2 regions of the Brucella oryzae genome follow, and region 1 is predicted to be linked to the other one. Evidence: riboswitches for the same ligand, from Rfam matches in the RefSeq annotation. Region 1 holds a riboswitch; the other holds the start of a gene.

Region 1 (5,699 bases):
CAAGCCAATCAAAGAGAACTTCTCACAGTCGGGAGTTAAAATAGGAATACACACGAATTGTAACCGCAAAATCGAGAAGCACGACTTTTGATTATGCGATGCTAATTCCAGATTGCCAGTCAAGAACGTCCAAGTGATGCACTGTGGCGATGAAATCCGTCGTGCCATATCATGTTCAAGTCGTTATCCGGCAACTGTAAAAATATACCCCTGTCCTGCTCTGACTCGTCTTTCGGCCAGTCGAGGCAGTCCAACGGCTGAGTTGTCGATGGCCCAGCCGCTAGCAGCACCTGACTGGCAAACTGCAACAGAATGGGAGCCATGAGATATTCCGATACAAAACCAGGATCGTTGCTGAGCCATGATATTCGACCCGATCTTGCCTCTAGGCGAATTTAAGATCAAACATCGAAGTGCATTCCGTGACAGTCTGGAACGAAACCTCAATACCGTGCTCGGCGAGCGGAACAATTATGTCGCAAAGGCAGAGCGGGAATCGGGAATAGAGCCATACCGCTATAATCCCGGTAGAAAAGCTGTCACATCGAAAATGAGCAGGCTGGGATACCGTTAGCACTACGCAGCCTTCTCATCTGGATTCAAGAAAACATGTAAAATAGTCAGAGAAAGGAAAGTGCTGTCCTGTTCATAGCGGATCGATTAGAAAAAATGGAGCAATCAATGAGGACGCTCTTTTAAGCGTCGTTAAGCCAAGGGAGTGAAGCATGTGGTTTTCTACTGCCTCGGTTAGTAATTTGAGCGGGGCTAAATCAGACTCCCTATCTTTCACCATCCCGTTATGGATAGCTAAATTAGCCACTTCTACGCCATTGTTGGATCTTGAAAGAAATAGCTTTGAAGCTAACACCACTGAGTTCATTTACGCCTTTGATATTGAGAAAAGAAATCAGAGCCTTTTGTCTTCGAGTGATAAAGGAACAATATGCAATCGAGTATAACGAAAAGTGGCATGCCGACCTCGACTCATTGTTGCTTTCTAACGATTTGAACTGGTTTTCCACACCCAACAGGGGAAGGTTCTATAGGGCTTCTTGTGGGGAAACGGGCAAGATTATAGCCGCAGGTGGATTGTATGATTTGAGTTACAAGCCAACCACCCAAAGCAGACTACAAACGAGGTATGAATATAAAGCACAGGTGTGCCAGATCGTACGCGTTTATCTCGATTCTTCATATCGCCGTCGGGGAATTGGACGACAAATTGTAAAGGCATTGGAAACTGATGCGTATGAGCTAGGATACCATAAATGTTACTTGCATGCCGATGCAGAGGCGACAAATACGCTCCGTTTCTGGAGAGCATTGGGATATAAGGATTTCGGACGCTTTTCCTATCTGGCAGGATCTCGTGTCGACACTTGTGTCGATTTCGATAAGCAAATCTGAATCCCACCCAAAAGAGATCCAATAAAAGTGCCGCACATTGACCGACGCAGCGAACTAAAATTCACCCTTGAGCCTCCTCATTTGGGAAATTACAGGGTTTCCGCGCAGTCTTAAATTCCAAAAATGACCTCGTGCCGGAAACCGACACGAGGTATCTCGTGGTTTCAAGACTACTGCGGTTTCTCGCCTGCCCGATCCAGTATCTCCTGAAAACGCTTCTTGGCCCGTTGGGGTAAATCCGCCTGGATAAAATCAGGAGTAACGGCTGCATCGCCTACTTTTACGATCATCACCATTCCCATACCAATGTGGGGCGAACACTTGATGCCATAGAAGCCAGCCTCATCAAAGGTCACAGCAATTTCTTGGTCAATCTTGCCTTTGAACCCGGCATAGCCTTCCGGAGACATTCCCGGAATGGATGCCGCGTTATGGCTCTTGTTGCCGACCCTGAACTGAATAATGTCGCCTGGTTTCAGGCTGACAAACTCTGGTTCGAACACCATGCTACCATTTTGCCCACGATTGAGCATCTTGACTTCAATGGTTTCCGCATAGGCAGGCAAGTGATTGCTCATAACCAAGAGAGATGCCAGGGCCGTCGCTCGGACAATTCCTACTTTCGAAAGCCCGCTCATTTTGACAAGCCTGCCTTTTCAAGCGCATCTGCCAGGACTTCGATCCCTTCAATCGTGCGGATCGTCGGGTTCATTGCCTGAGCATCCATCTCCACTATTCGCTTCTCCTTGACAGCAGGCATCAGGTTTGTGACCGGATCCGTGTCGAGAAACTTGAGCTTGACTGCAACATCATCTGCCGGGAACCGACGGCGTTCCATCTTTCCAGCAACAATGATCGTCGGATTGGCTTTTGCAATGGTTTCCCAGCCAACTGTTGGCCATTCTTCTTCGCTGGCGATAATGTTCTTCACCCCAAGCGTCGACATGATGTAACCGGGGGCTCCGCTCTGACCCGCAACGTAGGGATCGATATCCAATTCGGCACTGGAAAACCAGAAGACCGCCGACGCTTCGCCTTTTAATCCGGCAATCTTGTTTCTGGCCTTTTCTTCGCGCTCCTTCAGTTCGGCTACGAGCTTGTCACCTTTTTCCTGCACGTCGAAGATTTTGGCGAGATCGGAGACTTCCTGATAGATCATGTCCATCGAGAATTTTGACGTGCGCAAGCCATCGCCGCCGCTGGAATTGTCCTTACCAATGCAATCAGCAGGCGATGTGTAGACTGGAATATTCAGTTCCGCGAATTGCTCTGACGTCCCCACAACACCCTGTGGCCCGATCTGCCATTCAAACTGATTGGCGATCATATCCGGTTTCGTTGCGACGACGCTTTCGAAGCTTGGATCGTTATCCGCAAGACGTGGAACTTTCTTGTCCAGCTCTTCAAATCCGGGAAGAACTGGCCCGATCCACAACGCCGTTCCGACAATTTTTTCAGCAACGCCAAGGAGATAGAGTATTTCAGTCGAGCTCTGACCAACCGAAACCACACGGTTAGGAGCCTGCTTGAATGTGATGTCATGCCCACAATTCTTGAGCGTCAGTGGATATCGGGTTTTGTCGGCAAATGAAGGTGTTACTGCGGTTGCCAGCAAAGAGGCCGTCGCCAAAGCAAGAACGAGAGATTTAAAGCGCACAGTCTTTCCTTTCGCGGAGATGTGAGTGCATCGCCACCAATGAATTGAGCGGAGCAGCTTTTGGGAGGATGTAGCAAGCGATCATAATGATCCTTTCCGAGCTTCCCCGCTCGTGAAGTTGGACGGTTTGATACGGCAGGTATCCTGGCTCACAGAGTTTGCACTGCTCATCTGCCTTCCCACTTTCGCAGTGGCATGACGCTCGAAAAACAAAGCGTCACTCGGATGAACGGTCTCCGCTTACAGTTGCGGGGGCAGCCACGGATTTGGCCCCATTCGGGTCGTCCTCACCGTGTTCCCTTTTAATCCCGGCAATTCTCATCGCCAGGAACCGTGAAATGATCACTAGGTTTTTGTTCCCTGATCAGTCAAGCAATGTTTGAGCAAATCGCAGTTAATCGTCAGGCCTGCCCAAACGCCATTTCGACTTGGAAATCAGTCCGCCTCAAGCCTTGCAAACATTTCTCCGGGATCAGCCAACTCCTCGCGACGCCAATCCTCGATGATATGAGGATGGACGACCAGATTCTGAATTAGAGAGGGAGGGTAAAGTGTTACGGTAAAAGACTTCTTTGTCCGCGATGATGCAACCTTTGTTGGGCCTGGAAGTTTGCCAGATTTTGTCCAGCGTCGGCATTCTTCGGCAGAGATATTGAGAAAATTTTCAACCGAACGGCTGGATAGCGGAGCGTTGATAATTGCGCTGACCCGACGATCAATCCTGCGGAGCTTGTCAAGGAATAACCCCAACTCACTATCGGTGGGATGGAATAAGAATACGTTCCTATCATCGGTTTGAAAACTGCTCTTTAATATGTTGACTGCTCTACGAAAACTGCGTCGAGCTGGCGTCTTTCGTGGAATGAACACATCCAGCGCAAAAATTTCCTCATCCAATGAGACTTCAATACCGGATTGTAAGCAGCGCCCTATTACAAAACTTCCATTGAAAAACACCTGAAACTTTTCCTCCATCAACATCCGGTTTTCATTGAACGAAACCTTTCGCATCAGGTCAATAAACGAGGCTGGATACGCGGCGTTTTTCCATAATCTCTATCAGTTCCAATAAATCTGCCAGATCCATTGCATTCCCCTTTTATCGAATAAACGGGCTCTTTTTCAGTTTTTATCAAGGAGTGGCAAAAGGGGTCAGAAATGCCCCTTTACGTCAGCTCGCCGCATAGGGTGAAATCGCTGCAACATTATCGCTGATTTGCATTTCATGGCTTATCGGGGGGAAGGCGCGTTGGCTGCATTCGCGGCGCTCGCACAGCTTGCAACCCACACCAATCATGGTTCGCGCACTCAGATCGTTCAGAACCAGGCCCTTTGAATAAACCAGACGCTCCGCATCCCTGAGATCGCATCCCAATCCAATGGCAAAAGTCTTGTCCGGCGCACCATATCCGCCATGATGATGTGTGACCGTTCTTGCAACCCACAGATAAGCCCGTCCATCCGGCATTTCAGCAATCTGGGTGCAAATCCGGCCCGGCGAAGAAAACGCATCGTATACTGTCCAAAGAGGACAACTGCCGCCTATTCTGGAGAAATGGAAATCTGTTGCAGACTGCCGCTTGGAGATATTGCCTGCCCTGTCAACGCGAACAAAGAAGAATGGTACTCCATTCGCACCCGGTCGTTGCAAGGTGCTCAGCCGATGGCAAATGGTTTCAAAACCCACCCCAAATCGCTGGCCGAGCAGATCAATATCGTAGTGCAATTGTTCGGCCGATTGCAGGAAGGCCCTATAAGGCAGTATCAGCGCGCCAGCGAAATAATTGGCGAGGCCAATGCGGGCAAGAGCAACGGCTTCTGAGCTGGAGAACCCTGCCTTCCCCGTCAGAGTGTCGAGCAACCCGGCCTGTTCAAGGAAGCACAATTGCGTCGCCATCTGAAACGCAGACTGTCCGGGAGAAAGCGTATTGGACAGCGTAAGAGTTCGGGACGCCGGATCAAAACGCCTCAATGAGCTTTGATAATCAAAGGACTGATCATACTTTACCGAGACGGAATGCAGATTATGGAGGCGTTCCACGAGGGCTTGATCAAATCGCCCAATTTGCATGCCAAGTTCTCCAGCCAGTTTCTCTGCACAGAGATCGAGTTCGGCGATGTGATTGCTTCTCGCATAAAAATAGTCGCGGACTTCCTCATAAGGCATGGAAGGAAAGGGCTCCAATGACGATTGCCTTGGATCACCCAGACGCATAGCGAGCGCCTCCGACTGCTCAATCGCCTTTCGCATCTGCTTGTAAAGCTGGAGAACAGTGCGCCCCACAGCTGGCATATTGCTGGCAATCTCCCTGATCTCACTGTTGCTGACCGTCTCGCCTAGCAGCGGGTTTGAGAATACCTGTCTCAACTCTCCGATCATGCGTCCATCATCTTGCCCGGAGAAAAGCTGAACATCGATCCCGAAAGCTGCATTCATGCGCAATAGTACCTGGACAGTAATGGGTCGCTGATTGTTCTCGATCTGGTTGAGATAGCTCAGAGATATTCCAAGTGCATTTGCCAACGCTTGCTGGGTCAGTTGGCGTTCCTCGCGCAGTCGTTTCAGACGCAGCCCTACAAATGGCTTCTTCATGGCTCCTCCAATCAACTGCAGATGACTTCGCAAACTTTGCAA
Region 2 (5,699 bases), on a different contig from region 1:
CCTTTGTCCAAGCAACAGGGCGAATGCCGGTGCACCGAACAAGGCCGTGATGACACCGATCGGCAGAACCTGCCCCGGAATGATGATACGCGACAGAATATCGGCGACGATCATGAAGATCGCGCCCATGAGTGCTGCCGCAGGCAACAGCCTGCCGTGTCTGACCCCGACCACCATGCGCGCCGCATGGGGAATGACGAGACCGATAAAGCCGACAGAGCCGACGATGGAAACCATGACCGCCGTCATCATGGCGCTGACACCAATCAGCACCGCATAGACGCGACGCACCGGTATGCCGAGCGAAGCAGCGGATTCGGTTCCGAAGGTAAAGGCATCAAGCGCACGTGCATGCCACAGGCAGATGGCCAGACCAATCAGGCAGGCAGGCAGAGCAAGTGTGACGTCGGGCCAGCGCACGCCGGAAAGATTACCCAAAAGCCAGAACATGATGCCGCGCGCCTGCTCGGCATTTGCAGCCTTTGTGACGATGAATGACGTTAGCGCATTGAAAAGCTGTGAACCCGCAATGCCTGCGAGGATGATCGCGCTGCTGCCGCGCCCCGCTCGCAACGCCAGAAGGGAGACGAGGCCGAAAGCAACAATAGCGCCAATGAACGCACCCAGCGAAAGCGTCAGCACGCCAGCGCCTATGCCGAGAATAGCAACGCCGACAGCGCCTGTCGAAGCACCAGCGGAGATGCCCAGAATATACGGATCAGCGAGCGAATTCCGAAGCAGCGACTGCAGAATAACACCGGATATTGCGAGCGACGCGCCACAACATGCCGCGATAACCGCACGGCTGAGGCGATAGCTCCAGACGATCCCTTCATCGATGGGTTCGAGCGGATACCCGGCATTCCACACCCGATTGGCCACGGTCTTCGCGACCACATCAAGCGGTATTGCCGTTTCGCCTATCGCCGCTCCGAGCCAAAGGGCAAGAAGAAGCAGGACAAGCGAAAAGGCCAGGAAGAACACGCCGGAGCGTGCCCTTCCCTTCTGTTTGAAGCCTGTTGTCGCCGCCCGAACCGTCACTTGTTCAGGCCCGAGGCGGCAATGTCGGCAGCTAGCGTTTCGATGCCTTCGATCACGCGAAGCGACGTGCTCATCGACTGTGCATCCATGTCGAAGACATACTTGTCCTTGACCGCAGGCATCAGCTTCGTGACCGGATCGTTCTCGAGGAACTGGTGCTTGACGGCAATGTCGTCAGCCGGATAGCGACGGCGATCCAGTTTCGCAGCCACGATCATCGAAGGGTTCGATTTTGCAATCGTTTCCCATCCGACCGTCGGCCATTCTTCCTCGCTGTCGATCACATTCTTGATGCCAAGCACCGAAAGAATATAGGCGGGCGCGCCGAACTTGCCTGCAACATAGGGATCGGCATCGACCTGCGTGCTGGAGAACCAGACAACGGCGGAAAGCTTACCGCCAGCAGACCCAACCTTTTCGCGCGCAGCCGCTTCGCGCGCCTTCAGATCGGCGACGAGTTTTTCGCCCCGGTCCTGCACATTGAAGATTTCCGCCAGTTCGGTGATTTCCTGATAGACGATACCCATCTTGAACGCTGCTGTACGAACGCCGTCGCCGCCGCCGGAATTGTCCTTGCCAACGCAATCGGATGGCGAGGTATAGGCCGGGATGCCCAGCTCCTCGAACTGTTCAGGCTTTGCCACGATACCCGCCGGGCCGACATGCCACTGGAAATCCGCCGTCACGATATCCGGCTTCTGTGCCAGAACGCTTTCGAAGCTCGGATCGTTATCGGCGAGCCGCTTTACCTTGGAATTTACCTCTTCAAAGCCTTTGAGAACAGGCCCGAACCACACCGCCGTGCCGACAACCTTGTCGCCAAGGCCGAGGCTGTAAAGAATTTCTGCGCTGCTTTGTCCGACTGCAACGGCGCGGGTGGGTGCATGGTTGAAGGTTACCTCCCGACCGCAATTCTTCAGCGTCAGCGGATATTGCGTTTCCGCCGCCTGGGCGGCCAATCCGCCTGCGAGAAAAAATGCAGCCGCGCAAAAGGCGGCGCGAAACGGCATCTTGCCGAGAATATTCATGAAAGTCCCCGAAATGATGAGAGAAAGACGCCCTGTCAGGCGGCGGATAAAATCCGGCGCGGAAGACGAACAGGCATATCCGGGATCATACCGAAATCATGCGATGACGATGGGAGGAAGCGTCCTGCGACGCGGAAATCTGTCATAACCGGCTCCTGCTCCGGGCATCCCCGCCCGTGACAATGGACAACACTAGACGGCAGGTCTCCTGGCTCACGAATATCTGCTGTTCATCTGCCTTCCCGCGCTTCTCCGGCACAGTGGCATGACGCTTTGAACGTCACGAGGATGAACGGCAATCCGCTTACAGTTGCGGGGGCAGCCACGGTCTTGGCCCCTTTTCGGGTCGTCCTCACCGTGTTCCCTATTAATCCCCTTCACTCTCGGTCGGGGAACCGTCGTTACACTATTACGTTAGCCCGTTGTCACCGTCAAGCAGGTCTCGACGGCTATTTCCAGCGCGCAGTTTTCAATTGTTTCGAAAGCTAGTTACTTAAATTGCAGCCAAACTATTGTCGCTTACGCTGGCCTATTGAATTTGTTTTGGGCAATATCCATGTAGACAACTCCCGCTAGAGGAGCGGGACTTTGGGGAGGTCCGCCGGAAGGCGGCATACATTCTATCTGGGAGGACATATGCGTAGATTTATTCTGGCCCTGACGTCGGTGGCGGCGTTGGCGATGGCAGGCTCTGCTTCTGCAGAAGACTACAAAGTGCTGGCGCCTGCAGCACCTGGCGGCGGCTGGGACCAGACGGCGCGCACAATGCAGAGCGCGCTTCAGGACGAAAAGATTTCCGGCAGCGTTCAGGTCATCAACGTTCCGGGCGCTGGCGGCACCATCGGCCTCGCGCAGTTCGTGAACCAGAACAAGGGCGACCCGAGCCAGCTCATCGTTGGCGGCTATGTCATGGTCGGCGCTATCTTGACCAACAAGTCGCCGGTGACACTCGATGCCATCACGCCGATTGCACGCCTCACCGGCGAGTATGAAGCCATCGTCGTACCGGCATCTTCCGACATCCAGAATCTTGGCGATCTTGCCGCAAAGCTGAAGGCTGATCCGGGCTCCGTTTCGTGGGGCGGCGGTTCTGCGGGCGGCACCGACCACATCACCGCCGGCCTCTTTGCCAAGGCGGCAGGCGTCGACCCGACAAAGGTCAACTACATCGCTTTCTCCGGCGGCGGCGAAGCACTGGCGGCCATTCTCGGCAATCAGGTGACTGTTGGCATTTCCGGCTACGGCGAATTCGAAGCCCAGATCAAGGCCGGTACGCTGCGTATCATCGGCATTTCGAGCGACGAGCGCGTGGAAGGCATCGACGCACCGACCTTCAAGGAAGGCGGCGTAGATGTTTCGATCCAGAACTGGCGCATGGTGGGTGCGGCTCCCGGCATCACTGCCGAACAGGAAGCTGCCATCAATGCCGATATCGAGAAAATGGTGAAGTCCGAATCCTGGCAGAAGGCTCTGAAAGACAAGGGCTGGGCGGATACTTATCTCGCCGGTCCGGCATTCAAGGAGCAGCTGGCCAAGGACGTCGCCGCGACTGAGACCATCCTCAAGGAAATCGGCCTCGTCAAATGACCGGAACAGAACCGCAGGAAAAGCGCCGCCCGGAAGGGGCGGCGCCAGATTTCGCCGCCCTTGTCATCGCTCTCGTTCTTGCAGCCGTCGCCATTGCCATTGCATGGTCGACAACCTACGGCAACGACGTGACGAGTTATTCGCCGGTCGGGCCCAAAACCGTTCCTTATGTCGTTGCCGCCGGATTGTTCGGCCTCGCCATATGGACCGTATTCGAGGCGCTTCGCGGTGATTTTCCCGAGCGCGAGCATCAGGAAATTGCTCCGATGGCATGGATCATCGGCGGTCTGGCCATCCAGATGCTGACGATGAAGACTGTCGGCTTTTCCTTATCCACCGGCCTGCTTTTCGCAGCAACCGCCCGTGGCTTCGGCTATCGCAAGTTCTGGATCAGCGTTCCCGTCGGCATCGTCTTCGCCTTCGTGATCTGGTTCATCTTTGCGCGCGGCCTGCAGCTATCGCTGCCGTCCGGCTGGCTCGAACAATTCGTTTAGAGCATTCCCTGAAACATTGGAAATGCCCTAAGTCCTTGTTTTGTCGCATTATCCTACGCAAAACCGCTTCGCATTTTTGCTGGAAATGCTTTAAAGGCTAAATGCCATTATGGATACTGTCGCACTTCTCGCCAACGGGCTTCTGGTGGCGCTTGAACCATCGAATCTTCTGTATGCGTTAATCGGCGTCACGCTCGGCACAGCCGTTGGTGTGCTACCTGGCATCGGCCCGGCGCTGACCGTCGCGCTCCTTCTGCCCGTTACCTACAAGCTCGACCCCTCCGGCTCCCTCATCATGTTTGCGGGCATCTATTACGGCGGCATGTATGGCGGCTCGACCACATCGATCCTCCTGAATACGCCGGGCGAAAGCGCCTCCATCGTCACCGCATTGGAGGGCAACAAGATGGCACGCGCCGGACGTGGCGGGCCAGCGCTTGCAACAGCAGCCATCGGCTCGTTCATTGCGGGCCTGATCGCCACTCTGGCGCTTGCCTTCGTCGCACCATGGGTCGTGAAATTCGCCCTGTCCTTCGGACCGTCCGAATATTTTGCGCTCATGCTTCTCGCCTTCATGACGGTCTCGGCTGCATTCGGCGATTCCACATTACGCGGCCTGACATCCTTGTTCATCGGACTGGCGCTCGGCCTGATCGGCATTGATCAGCTGACCGGACAGGCACGCCTTGTCATGGGAACGCCCAACCTGCTCGATGGCATCAATGTCACCACATTGGCAGTGGCGCTGTTCGCCATCGGTGAAACCCTTGCGGTCGTGTCGAAGAAGCTTCGGCCAGAAGATGAAGTCATCGCTGTCAAGGGTTCCGTCTGGATGACCAGGAACGACTGGAAGCGCTCGTGGATGCCGTGGCTGCGCGGCACCGCCATCGGCTTTCCGATCGGAGCGATGCCGGCGGGCGGCGCGGATGTGTCGAGCTTCCTTTCCTATTCGGCGGAACGGCAGTTTTCGAAACATCCGGAAGAATTCGGCAAAGGCGCTATCGAAGGCGTTGCGGGGCCGGAGGCGGCCAACAATGCTTCCGCCGCCGGAACTCTCGTCCCGCTTCTGACGCTCGGTCTGCCCACCACCGCGACAGCTGCAATCATGCTCGCCGGTTTCCAGCAGTTCGGCCTACAGCCCGGCCCTCTCCTGTTCGTGACCAATGCCACGCTGGTCTGGGGTCTGGTGGCGAGCCTTCTTGTTGCCAATCTGATGCTGCTGGTTCTCAACCTGCCGCTGATCGGCCTGTGGGTGAAGATGCTCACCATCCCGCGCCACTGGCTCTATGCAGGCATTCTGGTTTTCGCAACGCTTGGAACAATCGGCGCGAATGCCTCCACCTCGATGCTGTTCGGCCTGCCGGTTTCATTCGAGCTTGGCCTGCTTCTGGCATTCGGTGTGCTGGGCTATGTGCTGCGGCGCTTCTCATACCCCATCGCGCCGGTTGTCGTGGGCCTGATCCTCGGACCGATGGCCGAAAAAAGCCTGCGTCAGGCCTTGCAGATCAGCCAGGGAAACCCGATGACTCTGGTGCATTCCTGGGTATCG

What was found. A riboswitch is a leader RNA that binds a small molecule or an ion and turns the genes downstream of it on or off. The one in region 1 is predicted to bind cobalamin.
Positions count from the first base shown of each region.
Region 2: linked by a shared signal. The riboswitch ahead of JNC70_RS01585 (ABC transporter substrate-binding protein) and the one ahead of JNC70_RS15995 (ABC transporter substrate-binding protein) in region 1 are both predicted to bind cobalamin.

Region 1 is NZ_JBHEEO010000016.1:25,949-31,647, reverse strand. It holds partial or broken gene JNC70_RS16010 (IS6 family transposase) at 389-523, opposite strand; gene JNC70_RS16005 (GNAT family N-acetyltransferase) at 928-1,407, shown strand; gene JNC70_RS16000 (pseudoazurin) at 1,578-2,045, opposite strand; gene JNC70_RS15995 (ABC transporter substrate-binding protein) at 2,042-3,037, opposite strand; cobalamin riboswitch at 3,182-3,415, opposite strand; gene JNC70_RS15990 (hypothetical protein) at 3,500-4,045, opposite strand; gene JNC70_RS15985 (short-chain fatty acyl-CoA regulator family protein) at 4,236-5,657, opposite strand.
Region 2 is NZ_JBHEEO010000001.1:343,422-349,120, forward strand. It holds gene JNC70_RS01580 (FecCD family ABC transporter permease) at 1-1,041, opposite strand, end outside; gene JNC70_RS01585 (ABC transporter substrate-binding protein) at 1,038-2,069, opposite strand; cobalamin riboswitch at 2,251-2,484, opposite strand; gene JNC70_RS01590 (Bug family tripartite tricarboxylate transporter substrate binding protein) at 2,706-3,656, shown strand; gene JNC70_RS01595 (tripartite tricarboxylate transporter TctB family protein) at 3,653-4,150, shown strand; gene JNC70_RS01600 (tripartite tricarboxylate transporter permease) at 4,260-5,699, shown strand, end outside.